DNA from 3 places in the Streptomyces sp. NPDC059695 genome. Region 3 is predicted to be linked to each of the others. Evidence: riboswitches for the same ligand, from Rfam matches in the RefSeq annotation. Region 3 holds a riboswitch; each other region holds the start of a gene.
What was found. A riboswitch is a leader RNA that binds a small molecule or an ion and turns the genes downstream of it on or off. The one in region 3 is predicted to bind cobalamin.
Positions count from the first base shown of each region.

Region 1: linked by a shared signal. The riboswitch ahead of cobN (cobaltochelatase subunit CobN) and the one ahead of ACFV2S_RS05545 (CoA-acylating methylmalonate-semialdehyde dehydrogenase) in region 3 are both predicted to bind cobalamin.
Region 2: linked by a shared signal. The riboswitch ahead of ACFV2S_RS36560 (energy-coupling factor ABC transporter permease) and the one ahead of ACFV2S_RS05545 (CoA-acylating methylmalonate-semialdehyde dehydrogenase) in region 3 are both predicted to bind cobalamin.

Region 1 is NZ_JBHWFF010000023.1:115,657-120,558, forward strand. It holds gene ACFV2S_RS26765 (precorrin-2 C(20)-methyltransferase) at 1-620, opposite strand, end outside; gene ACFV2S_RS26770 (precorrin-8X methylmutase) at 617-1,252, opposite strand; gene ACFV2S_RS26775 (cobalamin biosynthesis protein CobG) at 1,267-2,493, opposite strand; cobalamin riboswitch at 2,573-2,698, shown strand; gene cobN (cobaltochelatase subunit CobN) at 2,739-4,902, shown strand, end outside.
Region 2 is NZ_JBHWFF010000058.1:9,697-14,598, reverse strand. It holds gene dhaK (dihydroxyacetone kinase subunit DhaK) at 1-556, shown strand, start outside; gene dhaL (dihydroxyacetone kinase subunit DhaL) at 582-1,202, shown strand; gene ACFV2S_RS36565 (PTS-dependent dihydroxyacetone kinase phosphotransferase subunit DhaM) at 1,199-1,621, shown strand; cobalamin riboswitch at 1,672-1,906, shown strand; gene ACFV2S_RS36560 (energy-coupling factor ABC transporter permease) at 1,935-2,633, shown strand; gene ACFV2S_RS36555 (energy-coupling factor ABC transporter substrate-binding protein) at 2,630-3,277, shown strand; gene cbiQ (cobalt ECF transporter T component CbiQ) at 3,283-4,032, shown strand; gene ACFV2S_RS36545 (ATP-binding cassette domain-containing protein) at 4,029-4,892, shown strand.
Region 3 is NZ_JBHWFF010000003.1:70,256-75,157, forward strand. It holds partial or broken gene ACFV2S_RS05535 (short-chain fatty acyl-CoA regulator family protein) at 452-931, shown strand; gene ACFV2S_RS05540 (cobalamin-binding protein) at 940-1,854, opposite strand; cobalamin riboswitch at 1,955-2,135, shown strand; gene ACFV2S_RS05545 (CoA-acylating methylmalonate-semialdehyde dehydrogenase) at 2,366-3,865, shown strand; gene ACFV2S_RS05550 (acyl-CoA dehydrogenase family protein) at 3,862-4,902, shown strand, end outside.

The sequences.
Region 1 (4,902 bases), on a different contig from region 3:
TAGCGGGCGTCGTCCAGCCGGCCGGCCCGCTCCAGGGCCCGCCGCACCGTCGGGAAGGTGCGGCCCAGCTTCATCACGACCGCCGAGTCGGTGCCCGCCAGGCGGGCCGTCAGCTCGTCCTCCGGCAGGGTGCCGGGGATGATCGTGAGGACCTCCTCGGCCTCGCACAGCGGCTCGCCGAGCCGGGCGGCGGCGGCGCTGACCGAGGTGACGCCGGGCAGGACGGTCGTGTCGTAGCGGTCGGCGAGCCGCTTGTGCATGTGCTGGTACGAGCCGTAGAAGAGCGGGTCGCCCTCGGCGAGGACGGCGACGGTGCGGCCGGCGTCGAGGTGGGCGGCGAGGCGGGCCGCGGCCTCCTCGTAGAAGTCGTTCAGGGCGCCCCGGTAGCCGCCCGGGTGGTCCGTGGTCTCCACCGTGAGCGGGTACATCAGCCGCTCCTCGATGTGGTCCTCGCGGATGTGCCCGGCGGCGATGGAGCGGGCTATGGAGCGGCCGTGGCGGGCCGAGTGGTAGGCGATGACGTCGGCCGAGGCGATGGCCTTCACGGCGGCGACGGTCATCAGGTCGGGGTCGCCGGGTCCGAGCCCGACGCCGTACAGCTTTCCGGTCACGGTGCTCATGCCTGGATCTCCGCTTCGTGGGCGAGGGCGTTGATCGCGGCGGCCGTGATCGCGCTGCCGCCGCGCCGGCCCCGTACGACCAGGTAGTCGAGGCCGAGGGTGTTCTCGGCCAGCGCGTCCTTGGACTCGGCGGCGCCGATGAAGCCGACGGGGATGCCGAGGACGGCGGCGGGCCTCCCGGCGCCCTTCGCGATCATCTCCAGGAGGTGGAAGAGCGCGGTCGGCGCGTTGCCGATGGCGACGACGGAGCCTTCGAGGCGGTCCCGCCACAGCTCCAGGGCGGCGGCGGAGCGGGTGGTGCCGAGCTCGGCGGCGAGGGCCGGGACGGCCGGGTCGGACAGCGCGCAGAGCACCTCGTTGTCGGCGGGCAGCCGCTTGCGGGTGACGCCGCTGGCGACCATCTGGGCGTCGCAGAGAACGGGCGCGCCGGCGCGGAGGGCCGCGCGGGCGTTCGCGACGACCCGCGGGGAGTACGCGATGTCCTGCACGAGGTCGGTCATGCCGCAGGCGTGGATCATCCGGACGGCCACCATGGCGACGTCGGCGGGCAGGTCCGCGAGGTCCGCCTCGGCGCGGATCGTGGCAAAGGACCGGCGGTAGATCTCCGTCCCGTCCTTCTCGTAGTCGAACATCCTGGTGCTCTCGCTCATCTCGTCGTGCGGGCCTTGGTCACTGCTTCGGGCAGGGCGGTACGGGGGGTGGGGACGCCGTCCACCAGGTAGCTGTCGTCGCCGGTGGCGAGGACGTCGATCCAGGTGCCGCGCGGGTGGCCGCAGCGGCGCTCGCACCCGGACCAGTGGACGGGCAGGCCTCCGTGGCGGACCAGGCCGGCGTCCGTCCGTACGTCGGCGAGGGACTTGGCGCAGCCGGGGCGTCCGGTGCAGGCGCTGACCCCGACGGAGGGCAGACCGGGCCGGGTGATCAGGCCGTACGGCTCCAGGGCGGGGAGCCTGCCGGGGTCGGTCACCACGACCGCGCCCCGCCAGGGGGTGAGCCGGAGCTCGGCGGCGCCTTCGGCCAGGGCCCGCAGCTGGGCGGCGGTCAGCCGGCCGAGCGGGGCGAGGACGTGCAGGGCGCGGTCGCCGAGCGGCCCGGGCGCGGGCGGCGGGGACACGGGAAGCGGCGGCGCGGGTACGGGCTGCGCCGTGATCCCGGCCCGCGCGAGCGCCCCGGCCCAGTCGGGTGTGTGGGTGCCGGGCAGCTCGTGCGGGCGCCAGGCCCCGGTCCCCGCGGCCTCGGCGGCGTCGAGGAACGCGAGGGTGGCGGCGAGCGCGGCCCGCACGGCGTCGGCGGCGGCGAGGCGGAAGGCCCGGGAGCCGAGCCGCAGCAGGGCGGACCCGTCCGGTCCTGCGATCAAGCTCACATCGCCGCCGAGCCCGGCGACGTCCCCGCGCCCGTCGTCCAGGACGAACAGGAACCGTCCCGAAAGGGACGCCGCCCGGGGTTCGGCGCACAGGGCGGTGTCCAGGGCGCGGGCCCACAACTGCACGTCCGCGTGGCCGAGTCCGTCGAGTCCCGCGCCGGGCGAGGCCACGATGTTGCGGACGCGCTCGTGCGTGGGGGAGGGCAGCAGGCCCGCCCCCGCCAGGAGGGCGGCGAGCTCCGCCCCGCAGTCCCCGGCGAGGCCGCGCAGCTCCGCGTTGCCGCGCGAGGTGATGCTGATCCGCCCGTCGCCGAGCGTCTCGGCCACGTCGGCCAGGACCTCGGCCTGATGGGCCGTCAGACGGCCTGCGGGCAGGCGCAGTCGGGCCAGGCGTCCGTCGTCGGCGGGGTGCAGGCGCAGCGCCCCGGGGCAGGCGTCGCCACGGTCCCGTACGCGAGGTTCGCCCGGTTCGGGCGCCGGGGGTGGGGTGGGCGGCATGGCGGCGAGCATACCCACGGGGAACCGGCCGGCCACCGGGTGTGATCCGGTCGACCCCGCCGCTCCCTGGGGCGCGCCGACGCCACGATCTAGGATGCAGATCGGCATGGGGTCCCAGGACCCCGGGGAGGAAGCCCGGTGAGAATCCGGCGCGGTCCCGCCACTGTGAGCCCGTACCCACGGGTGAGTCAGGAACTCCCGCCGTCCATACGACCACCCGGGGCGCGGACAACCCCGAGGAAGGCCTGAGCCTCGCCATGCTCCTGCTGCTGTCGCACTCCGACACCGACCTGCTCAGCGCCCGCGCGGCCGGAGGGCCGGTGGAGTACCGCTTCGCCAACCCCTCCCGCCTCCCCCTGGCCGATCTCCCCGCCCTGCTCGACGGCGTCGACCTCGTCCTCGTCCGGCTCCTCGGCGGCGTCCGCTCCTGGCAGGAGGGCCTGGACACGATCCTGGCCGCCGGGAAGCCGGTCGTCGTGCTGAGCGGCGAACAGGCCCCCGACGCCCAGCTCATGGAGGCCTCCACCGTCCCGGTCGGCGTCGCCACCGAGGCGCACGCCTATCTGGCGCACGGCGGCCCGGCCAACCTGGAGCAGCTGGCCCGCTTCCTCTCCGACACCGTCCTGCTCACCGGCCACGGCTTCGAGGCCCCGGCCGCCGCCCCCACGTGGGGCCCGCTGGACCGCGTCGCGAGGGACACCGACGGTCCGACGATCGCCGTGCTCTACTACCGCGCCCACCACATGAGCGGGAACACCGCCTTCGTCGACGCCCTGTGCGGGGCGATCGAGGACGCCGGCGCGCGGGCCCTCCCGCTGTACGTGGCGTCCCTGCGGGCCCCCGAGGCGGAGCTCGTCGAGACGCTGCGCACGGCCGACGCGATCGTCACGACCGTCCTCGCGGCCGGCGGCACCAAGCCCGCCGAGGCCCAGGCCGGCGGCGACGAGGAGGCCTGGGACGCGGGCGCGCTCGCCGCGCTCGACGTGCCGATCCTCCAGGCGCTGTGCCTGACCGGATCGCGGTCGGCGTGGGAGGAGAACGACGAGGGCCTGTCCCCGCTGGACGCCGCCAGCCAGGTCGCCGTGCCCGAGTTCGACGGCCGTCTCATCACCGTCCCGTTCTCCTTCAAGGAGATCGACGCCGACGGTCTGCCCGCGTACGTCGCCGACGCCGAGCGCGCGGCCCGCGTCGCCGGGATCGCCGTCCGGCACGCCCGGCTCCGCCACATCCCGAACGCCGAGAAGCGGCTGGCGCTCGTCCTCTCCGCGTACCCGACGAAGCACTCCCGCATCGGCAACGCGGTCGGTCTCGACACCCCGGCCTCCGCCGTCTCCCTGCTCCGCCGCCTCATCGCCGAGGGCTACGACTTCGGCCCCGAGGCGGACCTCCCCGGTGTGGTCTCCGGCGACGGCGACGAGCTGATCTACGCCCTCATCGAGGCCGGCGGTCACGACCAGGACTGGCTCACCGAGGAGCAGCTGGCGAAGAACCCGGTCCGCATCCCGGCCGCCGACTACAAGCGCTGGTACGCGACCCTGCCCGAGGAACTGCGCACCCACGTCGAGGAGCACTGGGGCCCGGCGCCCGGCGAGATGTTCCTGGACCGGTCCCGCAACCCGGAGGGCGACATCGTCCTCGCCGCCCTGCGGCGCGGGAACCTGCTGGTCCTCATCCAGCCGCCGCGCGGCTTCGGCGAGAACCCGATCGCGATCTACCACGACCCCGATCTCCCGCCGTCCCACCACTACCTGGCCGCCTACCGCTGGATCGCCGCCCGCGCCGAGGACGGCGGCTTCGGCGCCGACGCCATGGTCCACCTGGGCAAGCACGGCAACCTGGAGTGGCTGCCCGGCAAGAACGCCGGCCTGTCCGCCGCCTGCGGTCCCGACGCGGCCCTCGGCGACATCCCGCTGATCTACCCGTTCCTCGTGAACGACCCGGGCGAGGGCACCCAGGCCAAGCGGCGCGTGCACGCGACCCTCGTCGACCACCTGGTGCCGCCGATGGCCCGCGCCGACTCGTACGGCGACATCGCGCGCCTGGAGCAGCTGCTCGACGAGTACGCGCAGATCTCCTCCATGGACCCGGCGAAGCTGCCCGCGATCCGCGCCCAGATCTGGACCCTGATCCAGGCCGCCAAGCTCGACCACGACCTCGGTCTTCAGGAGCGCCCGGAGGACGACGGCTTCGACGACTTCCTGCTGCACGTCGACGGCTGGCTGTGCGAGGTCAAGGACGCCCAGATCCGCGACGGACTGCACGTCCTCGGCGGCGCCCCGGAGGGCGAGGCCCGGGTCAACCTGGTCCTGTCCATCCTGCGCGCCCGCCAGATCTGGGGCGGCACGCAGGCGCTGCCCGGCCTGCGCGAGGCCCTCGGCCTGGACGAGTCGGCCGCGACCCGCACCACCGCCGACGAGGCGG
Region 2 (4,902 bases), on a different contig from region 3:
CCGGCGCGGCACCGGGGGCACGCTGTTCGTGGAGAAGATCGCGGGCGCCGCCGCCGAGGAGGGCGCCCCGCTGGAGCGCGTGGAGTCGATCGCCCGCCGGGTCGACGAGCGGTCCCGGTCCTTCGGGGTGGCCCTGAGCGCCTGCACGACCCCCGCCAAGGGCAGTCCGACCTTCGATCTCCCCGAGGGGGAGCTGGAGTTGGGCATCGGCATCCACGGCGAACCGGGCCGGGAGCGGCGGCCCATGATGACCTCGCGCGAGATCGCGGACTTCGCCGTGGACGCCGTCGTCGAGGACCTGCGGCCGTCCGGGCCGGTCATCGCCCTGGTGAACGGCATGGGCGCCACGCCCCTCCTGGAGCTGTACGGCTTCAACGCCGAGGTGCAGCGGGTGCTCGCCGAGCGGCGGGTGCCGGTGGCCAGGACACTGGTCGGGAACTACGTGACCTCGCTCGACATGGCCGGGTGCTCGGTGACCCTGTGCGAGGTCGACGAGGAGCTGCTGCGTCTGTGGGACGCTCCGGTGCAGACGCCCGCGCTGCGCTGGGGCCGGTGAGACGGGATCGGGCATGGGGAGCGACATGACGGAGACGTTCGGCGCCGGGTTCCTGGTGCGCTGGCTGGCCGCGGTGGCCGAGGACGTCGACCGGGAGGCGGACCGGCTCACCGAGCTGGACTCGGCCATCGGCGACGCCGACCACGGCGCCAATCTGAGGCGGGGCTTCGCCGCCGTGGCGGAGATCCTGGCCAAGGAGCCGCCGGAGAGTCCGGGCGCGGTGCTGACCGCCGCCGGGCGGCAGCTGATCTCCACGGTCGGCGGCGCCTCGGGGCCGCTGTACGGGACGCTGCTGCGGCGCGCGGGGAAGGCCCTGGGCGAGGACGCGCAGGTCAGCCGGGTGCGGTTGGCGGAGGCCCTCGACGCCGGGGTGGCCGCCGTGTCACAGCTGGGCGGTGCCCGGGTCGGGGACAAGACGATGCTGGACGCGCTCGTGCCGGCCGTCGAGGGGCTGCGGAGCTCGTACGAGGCGGCCCGGACCGCCGCCGCGGACGGCGCCCTCGCGACCGTACCCCTCCAGGCGCGCAAGGGCCGGGCCAGTTATCTCGGGGAGCGGTCGATCGGCCACCAGGACCCGGGGGCGACGTCGTCGGCGCTGCTGTTCGCGGCGCTCGCCGACACCGCACGCGCGCAGGGAGCGCGATGAGCCCCGCGCCCGGGACCGCCGCCCCGGTCGGCATCGTGCTCGTCTCGCACAGCGCGGCGGTCGCGACGGCGGTGGCCGAGCTGGCCCGAGGCCTGGCGGGGGGCGGCGGCCTGGCGCCGGTGCTGCCGGCGGGCGGAACCCCGGACGGGGGGCTCGGCACGAGTTCCGAGCTGATCCGCGCGGCCGCGAAGGCCGTCGACCGGGGAGCCGGGGTGGCGCTCCTCGTGGACCTGGGCAGCGCGGTCCTCACCGTGAAGGCGCTGCTCGCCGAGGGCGACGAACTGCCGGAGGGCGCACGCCTGGTGGACGCGCCGTTCGTCGAGGGCGCGGTCGCCGCGCTGGTCACGGCGAGCGCCGGCGGGGACCTCGACGCGGTGGCGGCGGCGGCCGCGGAGGCGTACGCGTACCGCAAGGAGTGAGCGTCCGCGCCGTGTGCGGGGAGTGACCGACGGGCCGCGCCGGGTGGCGACCGTGTTGTGATCCAGCAGGTCAACACACTAATGTCGCAGGGCCTTGGTGTACGGGAAACCGGTGCGGTACCGGTGCGGCCCTCGCCACTGTGATCGGGAGGTCCGGCTCCACCCCCGGGGGGAACACCTCGGGGAAGCCACTGGACCGGCGCGGGAGACCGCGACGGTGTGGGAAGGCGGAGCCGGGCCGTATGACCGTCAGCCAGGAGACCGGCCGGGGTGCGTTGTCCATCCACGAGGTGCTGGAGAGGGTCTCCCAACCATGCATATAGCCGAGGGGTATCTGCCCCCTGTGCACGCCGCCGCCTGGGGCGTCGCGGCCGCGCCGTTCGTCGCCCACGGGGTGCGCGCGCTGACCCGCGAAGTGCGGTCCAACCCCGAGTCCACCCTGCTGCTGGGGGCCTCCGGCGCCTTCACGTTCGTCCTGTCGGCGCTCAAACTGCCCTCCGTCACCGGAAGCTGCTCCCACCCGACCGGTACGGGTCTGGGCGCGATCCTCTTCCGGCCCCCGATCATGGCGGTCCTCGGCACGATCACCCTTCTCTTCCAGGCCCTGCTCCTCGCGCACGGCGGGCTGACCACCCTCGGCGCGAACGCCTTCTCGATGGCGATCGTCGGGCCCTGGGCGGGGTACGGGACGTACCGGCTGCTGCGGCGGTTCGGTGCGCCGCTGATGGTGGCCGTCTTCTTCGGCGCGTTCGTCGCCGACCTCTCCACGTACTGCGTCACCAGCGTGCAGCTGGCCCTGGCGTTCCCCGACCCCGGCAGCGGCGTGCCCGGCGCGCTGGCCAAGTTCGGCGGGATCTTCGCCGTGACCCAGATCCCGCTCGCGGTGAGCGAGGGCCTGCTGACCGTGCTCGTCATGCGGCTGCTCACCCAGTCCAGCAAGGGCGAGCTGGTCCGGCTCGGCGTCCTCGGCCGGCCGACGGCGGAGCGCCACGAGGAGGTGGCCGCGCGATGAGCCGGAACGCGAAGATCAACACGCTGCTGCTGCTCCTCGTCGCCGCGCTCGCGGTCCTGCCGCTCGCGCTGGGCATGGGCGACCACAAGGAGGAGCCGTTCACGGGGGCGGACGCGGAGGCGGAGACCGCGATCACGGAGCTCCAGCCGGACTACAAGCCGTGGTTCAGCCCGCTGTACGAGCCGCCGTCCGGCGAGATCGAGTCGGCGCTCTTCGCCCTCCAGGCGGCGCTGGGCGCCGGTGTCCTGGCGTACTACTTCGGGCTCCGGCGCGGCCGCCGCCAGGGCGCGGCCCGCGCGGCGACGGCGACCTCCGAGGCCGCGCGGACGCAGGGCGCGACGGAGGCGGGCGGTCCCGTCGGGCACGGCGGCGGCGGCGACGGCGACGGCGACTCCGGTACGGCGGGGAAGGAACCGGCGTCCGGCACCTCGAACAGCGGGGCACCGGAATCCGCCGACGCGCACGCCGGTGCGAGGTCCGGTGCCCCGCGGCCCGGTGCGGGGTCCGCTGACCCGCGGCCCGGTGCGGGCTCCCGTGCCTCGGGCGGCGGTTCCGCCGACGGCGGGTCCCGGCCCGTCGTCGCTGACGCGGGGGTCCCCGGGGCCGACGACGGTTCCGTTCCCTTCGACGGCACGGGCGCGTAGCGCCGATGCTGCCGATCGACGCGGCGGCGCACAGCAGTCGCTGGCGCCGCCGCCATCCCGTGGAGAAGGCTCTCCTCGGCTTCGGACTGACCCTGTGCGCGGTGGCCCTGCCGCCGTGGCCCGGCGCGGTGCTCGTGGCGGCGGCCACGCTCGCGGTGCTGCTGGGTCCGGCCGGTGTGCCGGGCCCTCAGCTGTGGCGGGCGTTCCGGGTCCCGCTCGGCTTCTGCGTCACGGGCGCGGTCCCGCTGCTCTTCGAGGTCGGCGGGACACGGGGGATCGTGGCCCTCGCGCCCGACGGTCCCGTGCACGCGGGCGAGTTGCTGCTGCGGACCGCGTCCGCCTCGCTCGGGGTGCTGCTCTTCGCCTTCACCACGCCGGTGTCCGACGTGCTGCCCCGGCTGGTCCGGGCGGGCGTCCCGGCGCCGGTGGTGGACGTGGCGCTCGTGATGTACCGGATCATCTTCCTCCTGCTCGACGCGCTCACGAAGATCCGGCAGGCCCAGGCGGCCCGGCTCGGGCACACCACCCGGGCCGCGACGTGGCGTTCGCTCGCCGGTCTCGGCGCGACGACGTTCGTCCGGGCCTTCGACCGGGCACAGCGCCTGCAGTCGGGGCTCGCCGGGCGCGGTTACGACGGGACGCTGCGGGTGCTGGTGCCCGCCTGCGCGGTCTCCCGGCGGTTCCTCACGGCGACGGCCCTGCTCCTCGCGGGGCTCGTCGCCCTCACCCTCGTACTGGAAAGGTTCCTTCCGTGACGTCTCCGACCCCCGTCGTGGAGCTGGTGAAGGCGGGTTTCGCCTACGAGGACGGGCCCGCGGTCCTCTCGGGCGTCGACTTCGCGGTGGCGGAGGGACGCGCGATCGCGCTCCTCGGCCGCAACGGGAGCGGCAAGACGACGCTGCTGCGGCTGCTCAGCGGGGGGCTGCGCTGCGGGAGCGGGTCGCTGCTCCTGGACGGGGCGGAGGTCGCGTACGACCGGAAGGGGCTGACCCGGCTGCGGACCACGGTGCAGCTGGTCGTGCAGGATCCGGACGACCAGCTGTTCGCCGCCTCGGTCGGTCAGGACGTGTCGTTCGGTCCGACGAACCTGGGGCTGCCGGAGGAGGAGGTACGGCTCCGGGTGCGGGAGGCCCTGGAGGCGCTGGACATCGTGGCGCTGGAGGACCGGCCGACGCACCTGCTGTCGTACGGGCAGCGGAAGCGGGCCGCGATCGCGGGCGCCGTGGCGATGCGGCCCCGGGTGCTGATCATGGACGAGCCGACGGCCGGGCTGGACCCGCACGGGCAGGAGCGGCTGCTCGACGCGCTCGAACGGCTCCGCGCGGCGGGGACGACGGTGGTGATGGCGACGCACGACGTGGATCTGGCGCTGCGCTGGGCCGACGGGGCGGCGGTGCTCTCCCCCGCCGGGCTGCGCACGGGGCCGGTCGCCGAGCTCCTCGCGGACGACGCCCTGCTGGAGGCGGCCCGGCTGCGCCGTCCGTGGGGCACGTCGGTGGCCCGTCTGCTGCGCGCCCACGGCCTGCTGGGCGCGGACGCGCCGGAGCCCCGGACGCCGGAGGACCTGGACGCGTGGGTGGCCGCGGAGGCGAGCGGCGCCCGCGGCTCCTCCTGAGCCCCGGAGC
Region 3 (4,902 bases):
CACGCCCCGGCACACCGTGGCCACGCCGGGTGGAACGACCTCGCCCGCCGAGTCGGTCCCGGAGGCGCAGGAACCGGGCGTCCGCGTCGATCCGGTAGCGGGTGTTGCCGAGCCTTCCGCTCCCCGCGGGGGCGCCGAGCGATCCAGGGCCGGCCGCGAGGATGGAGGGGATGCCGTCGATCCGGTAGGCGCGCAGTCGGCGTGCGTCACTGCGGGCCGGGGGCTGGGCCGGTCGGCGGAGCGTCCGACGCCTACGACCTTGCGGCGATCCTTGCCGCGCTGGACACGAAAGCAAGCGGAGGACCAGCACGAGGCAGCGGCCCAGCCGCACAAGACGAAGACTCGGTACGCCCAGACTGGGCCTTGTGGGGCGAGTCCCACGCTTGGCCGGCCGAGCGGACCGGCACGCTCGGGCAGCTCAGCGCCAACACGGTCGGCACGTCCCTCCCCGCTGCGCGGGGTCCCCTTCTCGTTCGTCCGCGTCGACCGGGCGGGCAACATGTCCAAGCGGCAGTCCGCCACCGGCTTCCACTTCTCCCGGGCCGGCGGCACCTGCCCGCTGTGGAACGTGTACGAGGCCTTCGCCGCACCCGGCCGCATCCACGTCCAGATCGCCGCCATGCCCGACGGGCAGCGCTACCTGTGGACCGCCCGTGCCCTCACCCGCCACCGGGGCGGCTGGGGCGAACCCGGCAAGACCTTCGCCATCGGCCTCGGCTGCGAGCTGCGCCACGCCCACCGGCTGGTGTACTCGGACGGCCTGGATCTGGACAACGCGGCGGCGGCGACCCCGATCGGCATGGGCTGCCGCGTCTGCGAGCGCCTCGACTGCCCCCCCCAGCGCGCGGCCCCGCCGCTCGGGCGTCCGCTCCGGATCGACCAGAACGCCAGCACGTTCGTCCCGTACCCGGTCGCCGACCCGTCGGCCTGAGCCGTGGATCAGGGCAGGAGGAAGGCCTCGGTCGTCGTCACGGGGTCTCCCGCCCGGACCCCGTGGAGGACGTGCGCCAGAACCTCCGCGCCGCGTACGACCCGGGGGCCCGGCCGGTTGAAGTAGGCGGGCCCGTCCAGCACCCATACCGCGCCGGACCGTACCGCGGGCAGATCGTCCCACCCGGGGAGGGAGGTCAGCAGGTCGCGCTCGCGCACGGTCCGTTCGGGCGGGAAGCCGCAGGGCAGGACCAGGAGGACGTCGGGTCGGGCGGCCCGGACGGCCTCCCAGGTCATCGGCTTCGTGTGCTCTCCGGGAGCGGCGAGAAGCGGTTCGCCGCCGGCGCAGGTGATCTGCTCGGGCACCCAGTGCCCCGCGGGCCACAGCGGATCGAGCCACTCGACGGCCACCACCCTGGGCCGGGCCCGACCCGCCGTGAGTCCGCGTACCGCGGCCAGCCGATCGCGCAGTTCCTCGCGCCGCCGCTCGGCCCGCTCCCGTACGCCCAGCAGGTCGCCGACCGTGACCAGGCAGTCCAGGACGTCGTCCAGGGTGCGGGGCTCCAGACTGAGGACGCGAGGACCGCCGTCGAGGACGCGCACCGCGCGTGAGACGGCCTCGTAGGACACCGCGCAGACGTCGCACAGGTCCTGGGTGAGCACGACATCGGGCGCGAGAGCGGAAAGCGCCTCGGCGTCCAGGGTGTAGAGCGAGGAGCCGCCGTGCGCGGCCCCGCCGACCGCGGCCGAGATCTCCCGGCTGCTCAGTGCGTCCGACGAGAACTCGGCGGACGTGACCACCGGGACGCCGGCCACATCCCGCGGCGGCCAGTCGCACTCGTGGGTCCGTCCCACCAGGTCCGCGGCCAGCCCGAGCTGGGCCACGATGTCGGTCGCCGCAGGCAGCAAGGAGACGATGCGCATGACCCGAGCCTAGGCGGTGCACCGGGCTCCGGCCGGCGCCTGTCCGGATGGCGTCGCCGCGCCGTGGGTGGGGGTGGACTTACTAGGACGTCCAACTATATGTTCGTGACGAGCCCGCGGTGCAGGGAAGCCGGTGTGATTCCGGCGCGGTCCCGCCACTGTGACCGGGGAGTGTGCTCTTCCAGCAGGTCAGGCCACTGACGGAAACCATCCGTCGGGAAGGCCGGAGAGCATGCGCTGATCCGGGAGTCAGGATACCGGCCGTGGGGTGTTCCGTGTTGTCCACGAGGATGGAGCAGACACGCATGGCACCGGTACGTGACCACGACCCTGGTGATCCGGCGGAGTACCCGAACCCCGAGGCCCTGTCCCCGCGTTCGTGACTCGACGAAGGCGTCCTCGCCTTCCCCTGTCCCGCGGCAGGACCCGCGTGCGCGCACCCCGATCGGTGCCGTCCTCGCGGTCCTCGCCGCGCCCTCCTCGGATCCGTACCTGACGAGAGCAGGCTTCGATGGTCCGCGAACTCACCCATTTCATCGGCGGCAAGCACACCGCCGGCACGTCCGGCTCCTTCGCCGACGTGTACGACCCCAACACCGGTGCCGTCCAGGCCAGGGTCCCCCTGGCCGGGCGCGCCGACACGGAGGCGGCGATCGCCGCCTCCGAGGAGGCCCAGCGGGAATGGGGCCGGTGGAACCCGCAGCGACGCGCACGCGTCCTGCTGCGCTTCCTCCAACTCGTCGAGGCGGAAAGGGACTCCCTGGCACGGCTGCTTTCCTCCGAGCACGGCAAGACCGTCGCCGACGCGCACGGGGACCTCCAACGCGGCCTGGAGGTCGTCGAGTTCGCCGCGGGCATCCCGCACCTCCTCAAGGGCGAGTTCACCGACAACGCCGGCACCGGCATCGACGTGCACTCGCTCCGCAGCCCGCTGGGTGTCGTCGCCGGGATCACCCCCTTCAACTTCCCCGCGATGATTCCGCTGTGGAAGGCCGCACCGGCCCTGGCCTGTGGAAACGCCTTCATCCTCAAGCCCTCCGAGCGCGACCCCTCCGTACCCCTGCGGCTCGCCGAGCTGTTCCTGGAGGCCGGACTGCCGCCCGGTGTGCTGAACGTGGTCAACGGAGGCAAAGAGGCCGTCGACACCCTCCTCGAAAACCCTCGCGTCCAGGCCCTCGGCTTCGTCGGCTCCACCCCGATCGCCGCGCACCTCTACGCCACCGCCGCCGCGCACGGAAAGCGCGCCCAGTGCTTCGGCGGGGCCAAGAACCACATGATCGTGATGCCGGACGCGGACCTCGACCAGGCTGCTGAAGCGCTGATCGGCGCCGGGTACGGCTCGGCCGGCGAGCGGTGCATGGCGATCTCCGTCGCCGTCCCTGTCGGCGAGGAGACCGCCGACGCGCTGGTGGCGAGGCTGAAGGAGCGCATCGTCTCCCTGCGCATCGGCACCTCCGACGACCCGGACGCCGACTTCGGGCCCCTCGTCAGCAAGGACGCCCTGGACCGGGTCGACCGGTACGTCGGCATCGGCGTCGACGAAGGTGCGGAACTCGTCGTCGACGGAAGGGGTTTCACCCTCCCCGGCCACGAGAACGGCTTCTTCGCGGGAGCCTCCCTCTTCGACCGCGTCACGCCGTCCATGCGGATCTACCAGGAGGAGATCTTCGGCCCGGTGCTGTGCGTGGCACGGGCCGCCGACTACGAGTCCGCGCTCCGGCTCCCGAGCGAGCACCCGTACGGCAACGGCGTGGCCATCTTCACCCGCGACGGCGACACCGCCCGCGACTTCACCCGGCGTGTCAACACCGGCATGGTCGGCGTGAACGTCCCCATCCCGGTCCCGGTGGCGTACCACACCTTCGGCGGCTGGAAGCGGTCCGGATTCGGCGACCTGAACCAGCACGGCCCCGACGCCATCCGCTTCTACACCCGCACCAAGACCGTGACCTCCCGCTGGCCCTCCGGGGTCAAGGAAGGCGCGAGCTTCACCATGCCGACGATGGGATGAGCGCCGTGACCACCCTCACCGAGGACCAACTGGCCCTCGCCGAAGTCACCCTCGACTTCGCCCAGGAACAGCTCGCCCCGTACGCGGTGACCTGGGACCAGGACAAGCAGTTCCCCGTCGACGTCATCCGCCGCGCCGCCGCGCTCGGGCTCGGCGGCGTGTACGTACGGGAGGAGTGCGGCGGCTCCGGCCTGAGCCGGGCCGACGGCGTCCTCGTCTTCGAGACCCTGGCGACCGGCTGCCCCTCGATCGCCGGCTATCTCTCCATCCACAACATGGTCGCCTGGATGATCGACCGGTACGGAGACCCCGCCCAGCGTGCCCGCTGGCTGCCCGGCCTCTGTGCCGCCGAGACCCTGGGCAGCTACTGCCTCACCGAACCCGGCGCGGGATCGGACGCCGCCGCCCTGCGCACCCGGGCCGAGCGGGACGGCGACCACTACGTCCTGAGCGGAGTGAAGCAGTTCATCTCCGGCGCCGGTGCCTCCGACCTGTACGTCGTCCTGGCCCGCACCGGAGGGGCCGGCCCCGGCGGGATCTCCGCCTTCGTCGTGGAGCGCGGCGACCCGGGCGTCTCGTTCGGCGCGAACGAGCGCAAGATGGGCTGGAACGCGCAGCCCACCCGGCAGGTCGTCCTCGACGCGGTGAGGATCCCCGCCGACCGGCGCCTCGGCACCGAGGGCGAAGGCTTCCGCATCGCCATGCACGGGCTCAACGGCGGCCGCCTCGGCATCGCCGCCTGCTCCCTCGGCGGCGCCCAGAGCGCACTCGACCGCAGCCTCACGCATCTCGCCGACCGCGAGGCCTTCGGCGCCCGGCTGCTCGACGCCCAGGCTCTGCAGTTCCGGCTCGCCGACATGGCCACCGAACTGACGGCCGCCCGCGCGCTGGTACGGCAGGCCGCCGAGGCCCTCGACCGCGGCGACCCCCAGGCGGTCCAACTCTGCGCCATGGCGAAGCGGTTCGCCACCGACACGGGCTTCTCGGTCGCCGACCGGGCGCTCCAGCTGCACGGCGGCTACGGCTACCTCAGCGAG